Regions from separate parts of the Oxalicibacterium sp. genome, predicted to be linked through region 3. Evidence: predicted binding sites of a transcription regulator. Region 3 holds the regulator's gene; each other region holds the start of a gene.
The links. Region 3 encodes LexA, which represses DNA repair genes until DNA is damaged. Its sites were predicted from a motif close to ACTGTATNNNNATACAGT; they were not measured.

Region 1 (5,555 bases), on a different contig from region 3:
GCAGCCAGTTGCGCGTCCGTCAGCATATCGGACAATCCGTCCGAACACAGTAGGTATACATCGCCGGCTTCGATCTGGTAATCGTTGGTTTCCACATCGGCCTGTGGCGCCACGCCCAGCGCACGGGTGATCAGGTTCTTGTTCGGCGCATAGCGCGCCCACTCGGGACTGACGAGTCCGGCGTCGATCTGTTCCTGCAGCAGGGAGTGGTCGCGCGTCAGCAGGCGCAGCTCGCCCTGCCGGAAGCGATAGCAGCGGGAATCGCCCAAGTGGGCAAGTACGATCCGGTCGTGGCGGAACAGCGCGGCGACCAGCGTCGTTCCCATGCCGCTGTACTGCGGCTCGTCACGCGCCGTCTCCAGTATCTGCCGATTGGCGGCAAGCACGGCATCCGTCATCCATTGCCGCAGGCGCTTGCCGGTTTCCGCGCCACCTGCCGTGCCCCTTGTTTGCGACAGCTGCCGCTCCAGTTCCGCGACGACGACCGCCGTGGCGATGCCGCTGGCGATTTCTCCCGCGTTGTAGCCGCCCATACCGTCGGCGAGCACGGCAATGCCGTGTCCAGCGCTCACGGCGACCGCATCCTCGTTGTGCGCGCGCACCAGTCCCGTATCGGTTCTGGCGGCGAACTGAAGAGCGACGTGATGCGTCATAGATGGAGGATGGGTCTGGCCTATGGTCCCGATAACCGGCGCCTGGATGACGGCGGCGACAGGCGGATTATCGCGCGATTGGCCGCCAACCGGCCATTTTTCCTTGCCTGCGGCGACGCCTTCGGTTGCTCGTCCGCAGCTTCGCCCATCACGGATGGCGGCCCTTATAATGGACAGTCATGCCGGTGCGCCCCGCGCCCGGTTCTGCCTTGATTATTTACGGAGACGATGCCGGCCGCGCCGCGTCGATAACAATTATGACGACACTCATCTATACCCATGAAGCCTGCCTGGACCACAAGCCCGGCTCCGGCCATCCCGAATCGCCGGAACGCCTGAAAGCCGTCGTCAAGGCCTTGCGCACGCCGGAGTTTGCAGCGGCCGAATGGCGCGACGCGCCGATGGGCACACGCGAACAGGTGCTGCTGATCCATACCGAGGATTTCGTCGATGACGTCGAAGACGCATCGCCGGTGCGCGGCACCATGCCGCTGGACGGCGGCGACACGGTGATGTCGCCGGGTTCGCTGGAGGCCGTGATGCGCTGCGTGGGCGCGGCCTGCGCGGGCGTCGACGCGGTGCTGGACAAGCAGGCGCATAACGTCTTCTGCGCAACCCGCCCCTGCGGCCACCATGCCGAACCGAACCGCGCGATGGGCTTCTGCATCTACAACCAGGCCGCAATCGCTGCTGCCTACGCGCACGAAGTGCACAAGCTGGACCGCGTGGCCGTCGTCGATTTCGACGTCCATCACGGCAACGGCACGCAGGCCGCCTTCTACGATCGGCCGGAGCTGTTCTACGCCTCCAGCCACCAGTCGCCCTTCTATCCGGGCACCGGTTCCAAGAACGAGACCGGCACCGCGCACAACATCGTCAACGTGCCGCTGCCGCGTGGCTGCGATTCCGCGATGTTCCGCGAACGCATCGCTGCCGAAATGCTACCGGCGATCCGTGCCTTCAAGCCGGAGCTGATCATCATCTCGGCCGGCTTCGATGCGCACCATCTGGACCCGCTGGCCGGCCTGAATCTGCAGGATGACGATTACCACTGGATCACGCGCGAACTGATGAAGATTGCCGACGAAGTGTGCGATGGCCGTATCGTTTCCATTCTGGAAGGCGGCTACAGCCTCGAAGGCCTGGCTTCCAGCACGGCCGTGCATGTGAAGGCGTTGATGAATCACTGAGACGAAAAACAAACGCCGCTTCGTACAAACAGGCGGCATCCATAAAGAAAAGAAAAAGGGCGAGGAATTCCTCGCCCTTTTCTTTTCAATCTTTTTAAATCCTGTTCAAGCTTTCAGTTTTTCCCTGCATTCATCGTGCCAGCCTACGATCACTCGTCATCGTCGACGTCTCCTCGCAACGCATCCCGGATCGCCCGGCTGGAAAACCCGCGCTGCATCAAAAATCGCATCTGCTTCGCACGCTCATCGGCATTTTGCGGCAAGGTACCGAACTTTCGTTTCCACACTTCGCGCGCGCGCGCGGATTCGTCCTGTTCCAGATCGGCCTTGATGCCGGCTACCGCATCGACGGCAATGCCGTGGCTCTTGAGTTCGGAAAGAATGCGGCTGTTGCCGAAACGCGTTGCGCGACGGCGTACCAGCGATTCGGAAAAACGTTCCTGCGACAACAGCTTAGCCGCTTCCAACGCATCCAGCAGCGCTTCGACGTCATCGCCTTCCTGCGCATAGCGCGCCAGCTTGCGCCCTAATTCCAGCCTGCTGTGTTCGCGTGCCGACAGATAACGAAGCGCCCGGGCTTTCAGGCTGATTTGTAGTTTAGCCATGGAAAACGCGGGCGCTTGAAGAAGCTGGGAGAAAGATCGGCAGCGGAATAAGTCGGCTCGGTACGAACGATTCGGCCGACGGCAATATCGTCAGCCGAACGCCACACCTGTCTTACTCGACTTCCTTCAGTTCCTTTTCCTTCGCAGCGACGGCTTTTTTCACCGGCGCTTCATCGGACTTGTCGGATTTGACGGCAGGCAGTTCAGGCACGCCGAGCGAAGCGCGCACCTTGTTCTCGATTTCGCGCGCCAGTTCCGGATGCTCCTTCAGATAATTGCGCGCATTGTCCTTGCCCTGGCCGATACGGTCGCTGCCATAGCTGTACCAGGCGCCGGATTTCTCGACGACCTTGTTGTCGGCGCCCAGATCGAGAATCTCGCCTTCGCGCGACGTGCCTTCTCCGTACAGGATGTCGAAATGCGCTTCACGGAACGGCGGCGCGATCTTGTTCTTGACGACCTTGACTCGGGTTTCGTTGCCAATCACCTCGTCGCCGGATTTGATGGAACCGGTACGGCGAATATCGAGACGGACGGATGCGTAGAATTTCAATGCGTTACCGCCGGTCGTGGTTTCCGGATTGCCGAACATGACGCCGATCTTCATGCGGATCTGGTTGATAAAGATGACCAGCGTGTTGGTGCGATTGATGCTGGCGGTCAGCTTGCGCAGCGCCTGCGACATCAGTCGTGCCTGCAGACCCGGCAGCGAATCGCCCATGTCGCCTTCGATTTCGGCCTTCGGCGTCAGCGCGGCGACCGAGTCGATGACTACCAGATCGATACCGCCGGAGCGTACCAGCGCGTCGCAGATTTCCAGCGCCTGTTCGCCGGTATCCGGCTGCGAGCCCAGCAGGTCGGACATGTTGATGCCGAGCTTCTTGGCGTAGGTGGCATCCAGCGCATGCTCGGCGTCGATGAAGGCGCAGGTGCCGCCGAGCTTCTGCATCTGGGCGATGGTCTGCAGCGTCAACGTGGTCTTGCCGGACGATTCCGGGCCGTAGATCTCGACGATACGGCCGCGCGGCAGGCCGCCCACGCCCAGTGCGATATCCAGACCCAGCGAACCGGTAGATACGACCTGTACCTCCTCGACCACGGCGCCATCTTCCATGCGCATGACCGAGCCTTTACCGAATTGCTTTTCGATTTGCGCCAGCGCGGCGGCCAGGGCTTTGCTCTTTTCAGCGTTCTGTGCGAGTTTCTTGTCGTCCATGAAAGTCTTTCGGCAGTAAGTTGGAGTGGTCGGCTACACGATGTTCGGGGCCACAGACGGCACTGTATAAAAAAACAGTGCTTTGTGCAAGCGTCTTTTGACGATTCGGCAAATTCGGAAGAATAAATATATTTCTCATAAGAACTATCTGGGGTCGTTATCGATTTCCGTCGACCTATCGTTGAGTCCCTTTACTACCCGCCACTTCTTTCCATCCAATATGCAGTAACCATATGGAAGCAAATTCCCACGTTGCTCACTGCAACCTGACATCTGATGATTGAAAATCGTTAGTTTTCGTATCAAATGATTCAGAGATTCTTCGGTGAATTGGATGTAGTACTGTTATTCCATTTAGGGAAATACGAGGTATAGCCTCGTTTATCCTGATCGATGCATAGTGGACATAGCACTATGCATATCAGACAATTTTGTTCATTTCAGTAATAGCCGGACGACGCGATGAAGAAGGGTTTTGGAGAAATCCGCTGCAAGTTCTGCCAGACCTGGCAACGATCTGAAGTGCAGCACTACGACGAGGAAAGTTTCCTTGCGGTCGCGCCGGGAACCGAAGGGCAGGAATGCATCAATCTCTGGTGCAGACAATGGATACCTGCGGATAACGACAACTTTCGCTGGCGCACGGTAAAAGTGCTGGATCCGAAAAAGCCCTGAGGCTGTTCGTCGCACGGCGGACCACGTCTTCATTACTGTTGGCTCGCTCGTTTAGCTGCCTCGCGTGCTAGATGACGCCGACCTGTCGCGCCAGTAGACGGCTGTCGGCCCTTCATTGCCGAAAAAGGACGACTGCCGTCCCGCGGTTGCCGCCCCTGTCGAAACCCAATAGACTACAACGCAACATTTTCCTCACCCTCTCCATGCGAATCCTGCTTGCCGAAGACGATGCCGTTCTGGCCGATGGACTGACCCGTTCCCTGCGTCAGTCCGGCTATGCCACCGATTGCGTCAAGAACGGACTGGAAGCCGATTCGGTATTGTCCACGCAGGATTTCGACCTGCTGATCCTCGATCTGGGTCTGCCGAAACTGTCGGGGCTGGAAGTGCTGCAACGCCTGCGCGCCCGCAATTCGCACTTGCCGGTGCTGATCCTGACCGCTGCCGATTCGATCGAGCAGCGCGTGCGCGGCCTCGATCTGGGCGCCGACGATTTCATGGCCAAGCCGTTCGACCTTTCCGAACTGGAAGCGCGCGTGCGCGCCCTGACGCGACGCGGCGCCGGCGGCGGACCGACGGTGATCCGTCACGGCCCGCTGTCCTATGATCAGGTCGGCCGCATCGCCTATATCAACGATCAGATGCTGGATCTGTCAGCGCGCGAACTCGGTCTGCTGGAAGTGCTGCTGCAACGCAGCGGCCGTCTGGTATCCAAGGAACAGCTGGTCGACCACCTGTGCGAATGGAGCGAAGAAGTCAGCAACAACGCCATCGAGGTTTACGTGCATCGCCTGCGCAAGAAGATCGAAGTCGGCGGGCTGCGCATCGCCACCGTGCGCGGCCTCGGCTATTGCCTCGAAAAATTCTCCGAACCCGCACCGCCGGCCTGATCCGCCCATGCCAGAAACCCGCACGGAGGCGACGACAGCTGATGCAGACGCATCATCGGCATCGTCCCGCGGCCGCACGCAGCGCTCGCTGTTCGGCGAAATCCTCGACTGGATGCTGGTACCGCTGCTGTTACTGTGGCCGCTCAGCATCGCCATCACCTACGTCGTCGCCCGCTCGATCGCCAACGAGCCGTTCGACCGCGCGCTGGAAGACAAGCTGACCGCCGTCGCCCAGCAGATCAAGGAACAGGACGGCCGCGTCATCACGCGCCTGAGCAGCTCGGCACGCGACATCCTGCACGCCGACGATATCGACAACGTCTATT
Region 2 (5,555 bases), on a different contig from region 3:
CGAGGATGCGATGCACGGAGACGACGAACAATCGAAAGAAGCGCCCGCCCGGAAGATGTCCTTCTTCGAAACGCTGGGCGCGGTGTTCTGGTCCTTCATCGGACTGCGCCGCCGTTCCGATTACGAGCGCGACGTAACCGGGTTGAATCCGGTCTACGTGATCGTGGCGGCGCTGGTCGGCGTTGCTCTCTTCATCGCCCTTCTGCTGCTGGCCGTTTCGTTCGCGCTCAAATAAGAAACTAGGCATCGCGGCGGCAGCAATCCTCGGACTGCCTCTTCCCGATTCATCAGGCGGCTTCGCCACCTGCATGAATCCTGCGCAATGATCCTGCTCAATGGCAGGAACGAAAGCCGGACAATTCTCTCGAATCTCCATCACGGACAGGAAAGGATTGCCATGCGCGCCAAGCTCATCAATGACGGTTCAGAGAAAACCTACGCACTGATACTGGAAAGCGGCGAGGAAGCCGTTTCACAGTTGCAGCGTTTCGCACGGGAAAACAAGCTGGATGCCAGCCGCTTTACGGCGATCGGCGCCTTCAGCAGTGCCACGCTCGGTTATTTCAACTGGGAAAGCAAGGATTACGAAAACATCCCGATTAACGAGCAGGTCGAGGTGCTGTCGCTGATCGGCGATATCGCGCTGCAGGATGGCGAACCGAAAATTCATGCGCACGTCGTCGTCGGCATGCGTGACGGCAGCGCGCACGGCGGCCATCTGCTGGCGGCCTACGTGCGCCCCACACTGGAAATCCTGCTGACGGAATCGCCAGGCTGGCTCAAGCGCAGCTACGATGCGGAAAGTGGCCTGGCGCTGATCAATGTAGACAGGGAATGAACATTGCCGGCAGGCCGGCGCATGCATCAGAATGCCGAGCGCACCACACCGCCATCCACACGCAGCGCTGCACCGTTGGTAGCCGAAGAGGCTTCCGAACAGACGTAGACCACCATGTTCGCGACTTCTTCGGTCGTCGTGAAGCGCTTCAGCAACGAGGTCGGCCGTACCGTCTGGAAGAACTCCTTTTCGATGACATCGAACGGCTTGTCGCCGGACAGTTTGTGCACGAAGTCGGATACGCCTTCCGATTTCGTCGGTCCCGGCAGCACCGAATTGACAGTCACGCCGGTGCCCGCACAGCTTTCCGCCAGGCCGCGCGCGAGACTGATCTGCGCAGTCTTCGTCACGCCGTAATGGATCATCTCGACCGGAATCTGCACGCCGCTTTCGCTGCTGATGAAAACGATGCGTCCCCAGTCGCGCGTCTTCATGCGCGGCAGATAGGCGCGCGACAGACGCACGCCCGACATCACGTTGACATCGAAGAAGCGCTGCCAGTCTTCATCCGGAATTTCTTCGAACGGCTTGGGGTCGAAAATGCCGAGATTGTTGACCAGCACGTCCACAGCCGGATGACGCCGCACCAGTTCGTCGATCCGCGCAGCATCCGATAGGTCGCCCGCGTAACCTTCCACTTGCGCATCGGGTACTTCCTTGCGCAATGCCGCCAGTGCCTGATCAACCGATTGCGAGGTGCGCCCATTGATGATCACGCGCGCACCTTCACGCGCCAGTCCTGCCGCAATCGCATAACCGATTCCCTTCGTCGATCCTGATACCAGAGCGAGCTTGTTCTTCAGATGCAGATCCATGAATGTTCTCCAGTGATGAAATTGGAAGCATGAGGCAGGGAGCACTGCACGCGGACAACGACAGCTTCGTGCGTTCCTGCACGCAGTGTAGGACATCGACGACAACGATGCCGCAGGTCTTGAAACGACGGCGTCATGCGTTTGTAAAAAATACCGGCGCGTTCGCTTCTTTTCTCTCTATTCATCCCCGAAAAACGGCCTGAAGAAATCTCGTTTCAGGCCGCAAAGCATTGCAGTACAAGGCTTTCAGATGAAAACACGATGACTGGCACGGTAAATGCCTCATACATATCGGAAGCCATCGCGTTGCCGCATCTGTTCCGGCATGCATTGCATACCGTGCGGCAATCCTTCTTCATTCCAAAAACAAGGAGTAACGCCATGAAAAAACTGATGACCATCCTGCTGACGCTGACCTTTGCTGCCTTTACCGCTGCATGCTCATCTACCGCGACCTCGCGCAGTACCGGACAGACCTTCGACGATGCGACACTGACCAGCAAGGTCAAGAACGAGATCGCCCAGAATCAGGGCATCAGCAAGGCGGCTGCCATTAACGTCGACACCTATCGCGGCGTCGTATCGCTGGCCGGCTTCGTCGACAATCGCGACCAGGCCGCTGCTGCCGTTCAGTCGGCAAAAAGCGTCGAAGGCGTGAAAGACGTCAAAAACAATCTGCAGATCAAGCCGTCCAAATAACCGGCTTTGCAGAACGGCTTCATAAGAAGCCATCAGAAAGAAACAGCCCCGTCGGCCTTGTGCCATGACAGGGCTGTTTCTCTTGGGAGAATGGCTCGCATTCACGCCCTTATCCGCATTCTTGCGCTCCCGCGCTCTTCCTTCCCTGGAGCTGTATAGCTTGCCTATCGTCTAGCGAACGCCGGACGGGCCTTCAGAGCGAAATGCGGCAAAATTGCCACATCCATCATGCAGCCTCTTCCAATACTGTATAAACATACAGTATATTTGCGTTGTCGCGGCGCTGCCGCACTTCGTCAACCACTCAGGAGGTCCCATGGCTGCAGTCCCGTCCGCTATCCCGTTTAGCTCATTGGGCGCATCGTCGACGCCGTTGTCGTCCCGTTCCGCTTCCATCGGCTCCGGCCATCCTTCGCTGGACCGCAGTCTCCCTAACGGCGGCTGGCCGACCGGTACGATGACCGAACTACTGCTCGCCCATCCTGACAGCGGTGAACTGCGCCTGCTGGCACCAGCACTGATACGCATCGTTCATGCAGGCAAGAAATTGGTGGTACTGGCACCCTCCTATATCCCGTTCGCGGCAGCGCTGCATGAACTGGGCATCGACAGCAGACACATCCTGTCCATCGAGGCAGAGCAACCTGCCGATCGGCTCGCTTCGGTAGAACAATTGCTGAAGACGAAGAATGCAGGTGGGCTGCTGTGCTGGCTGCCGGAAGCGCGTGACGACCATCTGCGTCGCCTGCAGCAAGCCGCTGCCTGCTTCGACGGACCGACTTTCCTGTTTCGTCCGCTGCCGGCACAGAATCAGCCTTCTCCCGCACCGCTGCGCCTGCTCTGCCAGCCGATGCCGGCAGGCCGGATGTCGGTCGAGATCATCAAGCGGCGTGGTCCGGTGCATCTCGATCCGATGATCCTGCCGCTGTCGTTGCCGGAAATCATGGCGAGATCGCTGCCGACGCGCACGCCAGCAACGATGGCAAGCGCAACGGCCAAACCGCTGATGTCCGTGGTACGCCCGTTACGGCCGCTGCGCGGGATTCAAACGCCCTTATCCGTCTGAGCCGCTAGGTCGCCGAGTCGTTGAACCGCCAGGCTGTTTAATCGGGATTGCCCTGCAAGGGAAGATTGATCTGCCTGACTTCCATGCGGCCATCGCGGATCTTCAGACGCTGTACGCCGGGCAGCGCAATCAGGTCGCGATCATGGCAGGCCATGATGATGCTGTGTCCTTCGGCGACCAGTGCGGGGATCAGCGAAATCACCTGCTCACGCGCGGCGCCATCGAGGTTGGCGGTCGGCTCGTCCAGCAGCAGCAGCTTCGGCGACAGCACGCGCGCGCGCGCCAGCGCCACGCGCTGCTTTTCACCGCCTGACAGGTAGTTCGGCACGCTGTTGCGAAGATGCGTGATGCCGGCCCAGACAATCGCTTCCTCGACCTTTTCCTTGATGATCTTCTTCGGCACGCCGCGCGCAGCGAGTCCATAGCCGATATTGTCGGCAACACTGGTCGAAAACATCACCGGATGCTGATGCACGTAAAGAACATCGTCGCGCATCGCGCGCGGATAGGGCGACAAGCTGACCGACTGCCCCATGAAACACACATCGGCCACATCGGCCGACTCCAGACCGGCCAGGATGCGCATCAGCGTGCTCTTGCCTGAGCCGTTCACGCCCGTCAGCACATAGGCGCGCGACGCCATGATCGACAGGTTTTCGATGTCGAGCAGGCGCCGCCGGTGAAAATTCTTCTGCAGATGCCGGATTCCGAACAGTTCCATCGATGTCTCCATCAGGCATTCCTTATCAGGCGTTTCTTGCAGGACGCGTATCGCCCTGAAGCAACAGCATTCCCGCATTGATCAGCAGCGCGATTGCGATCAGCACGATCCCGAGCGCAATGCCTTGCGCAAACTCGCCCTTGCTGGTTTCCAGCGCAATCGCAGTCGTGATCGTGCGCGTCTCGCCTGCGATATTCCCGCCGACCATCATGGCGCAGCCGACTTCCGAAATCACCCGGCCGAAGCCGTTGATGACCGCCGCCATCACGCCGAAACGTACTTCATGCAAGACCGTAAGCATCACACGCCACGGGGATGCGCCATGCACGATGGCCGTCTCCGCCAGCCGCGGATCGGCAGCCTGCACCGCCGACAGCGTAAACGCGACCAGCACCGGCAGCACGATCAATATCTGGCCGAATATGATGCCGGTTTGCGTAAACAGCCATTGCATCGGGCCCATTGGTCCCTGGCGCGACAACACCAGATAAAGCAGCAGACCGACCAGCACCGTCGGCAGCGACAGCGTCGCCTGCGCAATCCAGATGACGATGCGGCGGCCGATGAATTCACGCGTGGCGATCAGGTAGCCGATCAGCACGGCGATCGGCGTGGCGACCAGCAAGCCGACCAGGGAGGTCTTCAGCGATATCCAGATGATTTTCCAGAGCACCGGATCGCCGGAGAACAGCAGGCCGAACGCATCGCGGGTAGCGTCGATGAGGGACATGGCATCGAAGAGTGAGACGGCGGCAGGCAGTTGCCATCGTCATGTTGAACAGCCGCAATTCTAGCGCACCGTCACGGTGCGGCAAACGATTACGCGCGAGATTGCACGTGATGCGGCTGGTGAGAAGTTTTCAGGAGAATCAGGCGACGCGCAGCGAAGCGTCGAGCAGATGCGGCTCGTAGACCATTCGCTGCTTGCCCGTCACCAGCAGGAAATGGCGTCCCGTGCAGCGGGCCAGCAGCGTCATGCCGGTTTTTTCCGCGACTGCATGGCCGGTCTGCGTCGTGCCGGAACGCGAAATGAGGAAGGGAATGCCCATCTGCGCGCCCTTGATCACCATCTCGGAAGTCAGCCGTCCGGTCGTATAGAACACCTTGTCACCGCCCTGCACATCGTCCAGCCACATCATGCCGGCAATCGAATCGACGGCGTTGTGACGGCCGACATCCTCGATGAAATACAGCAGATCGCCGTCGGCCGAGAACAGCCCGCATCCGTGGACGGAACCGGCCTTCACATAGATGGAATCCTGCGTGCGTATCGTATTGACGATGCGATACAGCACCGATTGCTTCAGCCGCGCATCGGCCGGTAGCGCGATCGCATCGATCTCGTCCATCAGATCGCCGAACATCGTCCCCTGCCCGCAACCCGTGGTCACCACGCGGCGCGCAGTCCGTTGCTCG
Region 3 (5,555 bases):
GCTTGACCAGCTTCGCCAGATATTGCTCGACCGAGTGGAATGGCACGCCAGCCATCTTGATCGGATTGCCGTTGGAAGAACCGCGTTGCGTCAGTGTGATGCCGAGCAGGCGCGACGCCTTTTCGGCATCGTCGAAGAACAGTTCGTAGAAATCGCCCATCCGGTAGAACAGCAGCGTCGTCGGATGATCGCTCTTGAGACGCAGGTACTGCTGCATCATCGGCGTGTGTTTTTCGTGCGACGGAGAGGATCTGTTTTCGTTTGCCGGCAATGACATGGTCGGTTCTGGTTCGTCAACAGCGCGCGAGCCGCCGGATGGTGTGCATCGGCGGTGCGCCCAGGATAAAGACGACATTGTATGCGACGCCACCGTCTTTGTAGACCGGCATGGCGGGGCGGGCACTTGCGACGGTGTGCCGCAAGTGCCGGGATCGCGAGGGTTAGCGTCCGCGCCCTGCGTTGCGTTGTGGCTGGTTGCCGTTGCGATTGGCGGAGGAGGCTCCCGATCGGTTGTTCGGACGCGGCGCGCCATTGGCCGGCTTGGCTGCCGGCTGCGACTGGCGCGATCCGCCGCCGGCTGCGCGCCCCGGCTGCTGCGGACGGCGCCCGCCGTGGCCCTGGCTGCGCAACTGGATCGGTTGCGGCTTTGCATTCGGGTCCGGTTCGAAGCCGACGATGACTTCCGCCGGCAGCTTGCGCTTGATCAGCTTTTCGATGTCCTTCAGCATCACGTGCTCGTCGACGCAGACCAGCGAGACGGCTTCGCCGGTTGCGCCGGCGCGGCCCGTGCGGCCGATGCGGTGGACATAATCCTCCGGCACGTTCGGCAGATCGTAGTTGACGACGTGCGGTAACTGGTCGATGTCGATGCCGCGCGCGGCGATGTCGGTAGCGACCAGTACCTGTAGTTTGCCGTCCTTGAATTCGGCGAGCGCCTTGGTGCGCGCAGACTGGCTCTTGTTGCCGTGGATCGCCATGCCGGAAATGCCGTCCTTGCCGAGCTGTTCGACCAGACGGTTGGCGCCGTGCTTGGTGCGCGTAAAGACCAGTACCTGCGACCAACTGCGGCTCTTGATCAGATGTGCGAGCAGCGGATGCTTGCGGTCGCGATCGACCGGGTGGATCTTCTGCTCGATGATTTCGACGGTGGAATTCAGCCGCGCGACTTCAATCGTCGCCGGATTGTTCAGCAGGCCGTTCGCCAATGCCTTGATCTCGTCGGAGAAGGTGGCGGAAAACAGCAGATTCTGGCGCTTGGGCGGCAAGGCGGCGAGCACCTTGCGAATGTCGCGGATGAAGCCCATGTCCAGCATGCGGTCGGCTTCGTCCAGCACCAGGATTTCGATGTTATCCAGATTGACCGTACCTTGCTGCATGTGATCCAGCAGGCGGCCCGGTGTCGCGACGAGAATATCCACGCCGTGCTGCAGCAGCTTGATCTGCGGATTGATGCCGACGCCACCGAAGATGACGGCCGACGACAGGTTCGTGTACTTGCCGTAGGCGCGCACGCTTTCCTCGACCTGTGCGGCGAGTTCGCGGGTCGGCGTCAGCACCAGCGCGCGGATGGCGCGTGGCGACGTGCGTGTCTTATGCGGCGTGCCGCTGGTTGCGAGACGATGCAGTACGGGCAGCGTGAAGCCGGCGGTCTTGCCGGTGCCGGTCTGTGCGCCGGCCAGCAAGTCGCCGCCGGTCAGCACGGCGGGGATCGCCTGCGCCTGAATGGGAGTGGGAGCGTTGTAACCTTGTTCGGTCACGGCACGAACAATGCCTTCGGCCAGGCCGAGGTCGGAAAATGACATGTGAAACTCGATGAAAAAAGTGATCGGCCTGTCGCCGCGTGGCGCCAGTCGCAGGCAAACGGATTCGGTGTTGGGAGCGTCGTTATGGACGGCGGCAGAGGACTGGTGCGATGCCGCGTGGCTGCAGTATAGCAGCGCTGCCTGCGCAGCGCCGCTATTTGCGATGTTTATTTGTATGGAGCGAGCAGGGAAACCATCTGCGCGAAGATTTTTGGCGAACCGGCAATGATGTCGCCCTTGTACAGATAGTCGGATTCGCCGGTGAAATCGCCCATGATACCGCCCGCTTCGGTAACCAGCAGCGAACCTGCGGCGATGTCCCACGGCTTCAGGCCTTTTTCGAAGAAGCCGTCGAAACGGCCGGCCGCCACGTAGGCCAGATCCAGTGCAGCCGAACCGGGGCGGCGCAGGCCGGCGGAATTCTTGATGATGGCCTTGAACATCTCGATGTATTCGTCGAGGCGACGCATGTCGCGGAACGGGAAGCCGGTGCCGAGCAATGCTTCGGACAGTTTGTCGCGCTTGGAGACGCGGATGCGCTTCTCGTTCAGGAAGGCACCGCCGCCCTTGCTTGCGGTGAAGAGGTCGTTGCGTGTCGGATCGTAGACGACGGCCTGCGTGATCTGGCCTTTCTGTTGCAGTGCGATCGATACGCAGTATTGCGGAAAGCCGTGGATGAAGTTGGTGGTGCCGTCGAGCGGATCGATGATCCAGACATTTTCGGATTCGTCGTGCAGGTTGGCCGATGCGCCGGATTCTTCGGCGAGCACGGCATGATCGGGGTACGCGTTCAACAGAATCTCGACAATCGCCTGTTCGGCGGCGCGATCGACTTCGGTGACGAAGTCGTTGTGTCCCTTGTCGGTGACCTTCACGCGATCCAGGTCGAAGGAGGCGCGGTTGATGACGGCGGCGGCGCGACGCGCGGCCTTAACCGCCGTATTGAGCATGGGGTGCATAGGGATTCCGTTAAAATGGCGGCGCTTCGCCTGTACGAACGCGCTACCCGATTCGAATTAATGAGCGATGCGGCATAAAGGGCTGGTCGAGTGTGCGAAAAATCGCACAAGGCCATCGTTCCAGCCGGATTGCCGCGCAATGCCGCTATTTTAAATGAACCAGCCGCAAACCGACACGCCTCTTTTCAAACGCCTGCGCTTCGTGCTGGTGGAAACCAGCCATCCGGGCAATATCGGCGCCGCCGCGCGCGCGATGAAGACGATGGGATTTGCCGAGATGGTGCTGGTCAATCCGCGCGACATGGCATTTGCACAAAACGAGGAAGCCATTGCCTTTGCCAGCGGTGCGCTGGATGTGCTGAATGCCGCGCGCGTCGTTACGTCGATCGACGAGGCCTTGCAGGGGGTGCATTTTGCTGCGGCGCTATCGGCGCGGCTGCGCGAATATTCGCCCCCCATCCTGTCGCCTCGTACGGCATCTGCAACGATGTCGGCTATCGAGGCGCCGGTGGCGCTGGTGTTCGGTAACGAGCGCTACGGTCTGCCGAACGAAATCGTCGAGAAGTGCAATGCGCTGATCAACATTCCGGCCAACCCTGAATACGCTTCGTTGAATCTGGCACAGGCGGTGCAATTGCTGGCTTACGAATGCCGCATGGCTGCATCGGGAGAGAATCTGACGGAAGCCGGTATCGGCTTCCAGGGTGAGCCGGCGAGCGCAGAGCAGGTCGAAGGCATGTTTGCGCATCTGGAGCAGGCACTGATGGAGATCGACTTCCTCGATCCGCAGAATCCGAAGAAACTGATGCCGCGCCTGAAACGCCTGTTCGCGCGTACGCAGCTGGAGACGGAAGAGGTCAACATCCTGCGCGGCATTGCGCGCCAGATCATCGAAAGGCGGCGCCGGCTGGATTGATGCTGGCGCAGCGTATCGGTGGCTGCGCCAACGAAGATTTCAGCGAATGCTTCGGCGATTTAGTGCCAGGAGCGCACCAGACCCACCGCCAATCCTTCCAGTGCGAAATCGTCGCCATCGCCGACACGAATGACCTTGAAGTCCGGATTTTCCGGCAGCAGTTCGATCGCCGAACCGGTCTTGCGATAGCGCTTGACCGTTACGTCGTCGCCGATGCGGGCGACCACGATCTGGCCGTTGCGCGCCTGATCGGTTTTCTTCACTGCCAGCAGGTCGCCATCCAGGATGCCGACGTCGCGCATCGACATGCCGCGCACTTTCAGCAGGTAGTCCGGCTTGACCGGGAACATCGACGGATCGACGTTGTACGTCTGTTCCACGTGTTCCTGCGCCAGAATGGGGGAACCGGCGGCGACGCGGCCGACCAGCGGCAGGCTCAACTGCATCAGTGCAGGATGCGGCAGTGCCATCTGCGACGGCGCCTCGCGTTCGTTCGATCCGCTGTCGCGCAAACGGATGCCGCGCGAGGTGCCGGGCGAGATTTCGATCGCGCCCTTGCGGGCCAGTGCCTGCAGATGTTCTTCCGCCGCGTTGGCAGAACGGAAACCAAGTTCGGCGGCGATTTCCGCGCGCGTGGGCGGAAAACCGGTGTTTTCGATCGCGTCGCGAATCAGGTTGAGGATTTGTTCCTGGCGGGCGGTAAGCTTGATCATGGCGGCTTGTGCTGTGAATGCAGACAGTATGGGATTTTATACAGTATTTGCATCAATGCAAGCGCCATGTGCCAGGCGCCTCGTCGCATGTGGCCGAAACGGCAGTGGGCATGGCCCTAAATGCTTGAATGAATTGAATTTTCGCCGGATTCGCGGTATAGTTGCGGGCTTTTCCTCTTCCCACACTCGTCTGACGCCGGGGTGGGCGTTTAATCAAGTCCATAAGGAGCTTACATGCGTCACTATGAAATCGTATTCATCGTGCATCCCGATCAGAGCGAGCAAGTGCCTGCAATGATCGAGCGCTACAAGGGTATCGTCACTGCACGCGGCGGCGTTATCCATCGCGTGGAAGACTGGGGTCGTCGTCAAATGGCCTACATGATCCAGAAACTGGCGAAAGCACACTACGTCTGCCTGAACATCGAATGTGACAGCGAAACGCTGGCTGAAATCGAAACCGGCTTCAAGTTCAACGATGCCGTTCTGCGTCATCTGACCGTGAAGATGAAGAAGGCCGAAACCGCACCTTCGCCGATGATGAAGGCCGTGCAGAAGGAAGACGCTGCCAAGAGCCATCGCAACGAGGCGCCTGCTGCCTAAGTCCTGGCGTACCGGGAGTGTGAATCAGGTTTTTGAAGCCGTTTCGTGAACCAGTTTCAATTTGTTGCCACCATCGCCGAGCGCGAAATTCTGCGTTACACGCCGGCAGGCGTACCGATAGTGGAAGCAAGATTGCTGCACAGTTCGCAGCAAATTGAAGCGGGAACCCCCAGGTTGGTCGAGTTTGAAGTTGCCGCGATTGCCGCGGGCGAGATTTCGGGCAGATTCAACCAGGCCGAACTGGGCGGGACATTCAGATTCACAGGTTTTCTGGCACGCAAGGGACGCAACGGCAAAAGCCTTGTTTTCCATCTCACAGATTTCGAAAAACACATTTAGATACAGGAGCCAAAAATGGCATTCGGTAAAAAATTCGACAAGAACAAACTGAAAGAAAAACGCAAACAGCAGAACCCGCTGTTCAAACGCAAGAAGTTCTGCCGCTTCACCGCTGCAGGCGTCGAGCAGGTCGATTACAAAGACATCGACACGCTGAAGGATTTCGTTCAGGAAAACGGCAAGATCATGCCGGCACGCCTGACCGGCACCAAGGCAATCTACC

Region 1: a site for LexA is predicted at 3,726-3,743, ahead of recA (recombinase RecA). Genes of this name have one in related genera too.
Region 2: a site for LexA is predicted at 2,598-2,615, ahead of imuA (translesion DNA synthesis-associated protein ImuA). Genes of this name have one in related genera too.

The regions. Positions count from the first base shown of each region.
Region 1 is NZ_JBMQZD010000003.1:32,176-37,730, forward strand. It holds gene ACO1VH_RS05280 (Stp1/IreP family PP2C-type Ser/Thr phosphatase) at 1-653, opposite strand, end outside; gene ACO1VH_RS05285 (histone deacetylase family protein) at 911-1,843, shown strand; gene recX (recombination regulator RecX) at 1,993-2,448, opposite strand; gene recA (recombinase RecA) at 2,561-3,664, opposite strand; gene ACO1VH_RS05300 (hypothetical protein) at 4,127-4,339, shown strand; gene ACO1VH_RS05305 (response regulator) at 4,543-5,229, shown strand; gene ACO1VH_RS05310 (sensor histidine kinase N-terminal domain-containing protein) at 5,237-5,555, shown strand, end outside.
Region 2 is NZ_JBMQZD010000004.1:509,007-514,561, reverse strand. It holds gene ACO1VH_RS08875 (DUF2970 domain-containing protein) at 56-235, shown strand; gene ACO1VH_RS08870 (PPC domain-containing DNA-binding protein) at 398-838, shown strand; gene ACO1VH_RS08865 (SDR family NAD(P)-dependent oxidoreductase) at 865-1,653, opposite strand; gene ACO1VH_RS08860 (BON domain-containing protein) at 2,035-2,352, shown strand; gene imuA (translesion DNA synthesis-associated protein ImuA) at 2,669-3,418, shown strand; gene ACO1VH_RS08850 (energy-coupling factor ABC transporter ATP-binding protein) at 3,456-4,139, opposite strand; gene ACO1VH_RS08845 (ABC transporter permease) at 4,165-4,869, opposite strand; gene ACO1VH_RS08840 (formate dehydrogenase accessory sulfurtransferase FdhD) at 5,009-5,555, opposite strand, start outside.
Region 3 is NZ_JBMQZD010000001.1:402,114-407,668, reverse strand. It holds gene mutS (DNA mismatch repair protein MutS) at 1-277, opposite strand, end outside; gene ACO1VH_RS02060 (DEAD/DEAH box helicase) at 441-1,802, opposite strand; gene ACO1VH_RS02055 (inositol monophosphatase family protein) at 1,970-2,761, opposite strand; gene ACO1VH_RS02050 (RNA methyltransferase) at 2,916-3,677, shown strand; gene lexA (transcriptional repressor LexA) at 3,737-4,390, opposite strand; gene rpsF (30S ribosomal protein S6) at 4,625-4,993, shown strand; gene priB (primosomal replication protein N) at 5,039-5,332, shown strand; gene rpsR (30S ribosomal protein S18) at 5,348-5,555, shown strand, end outside.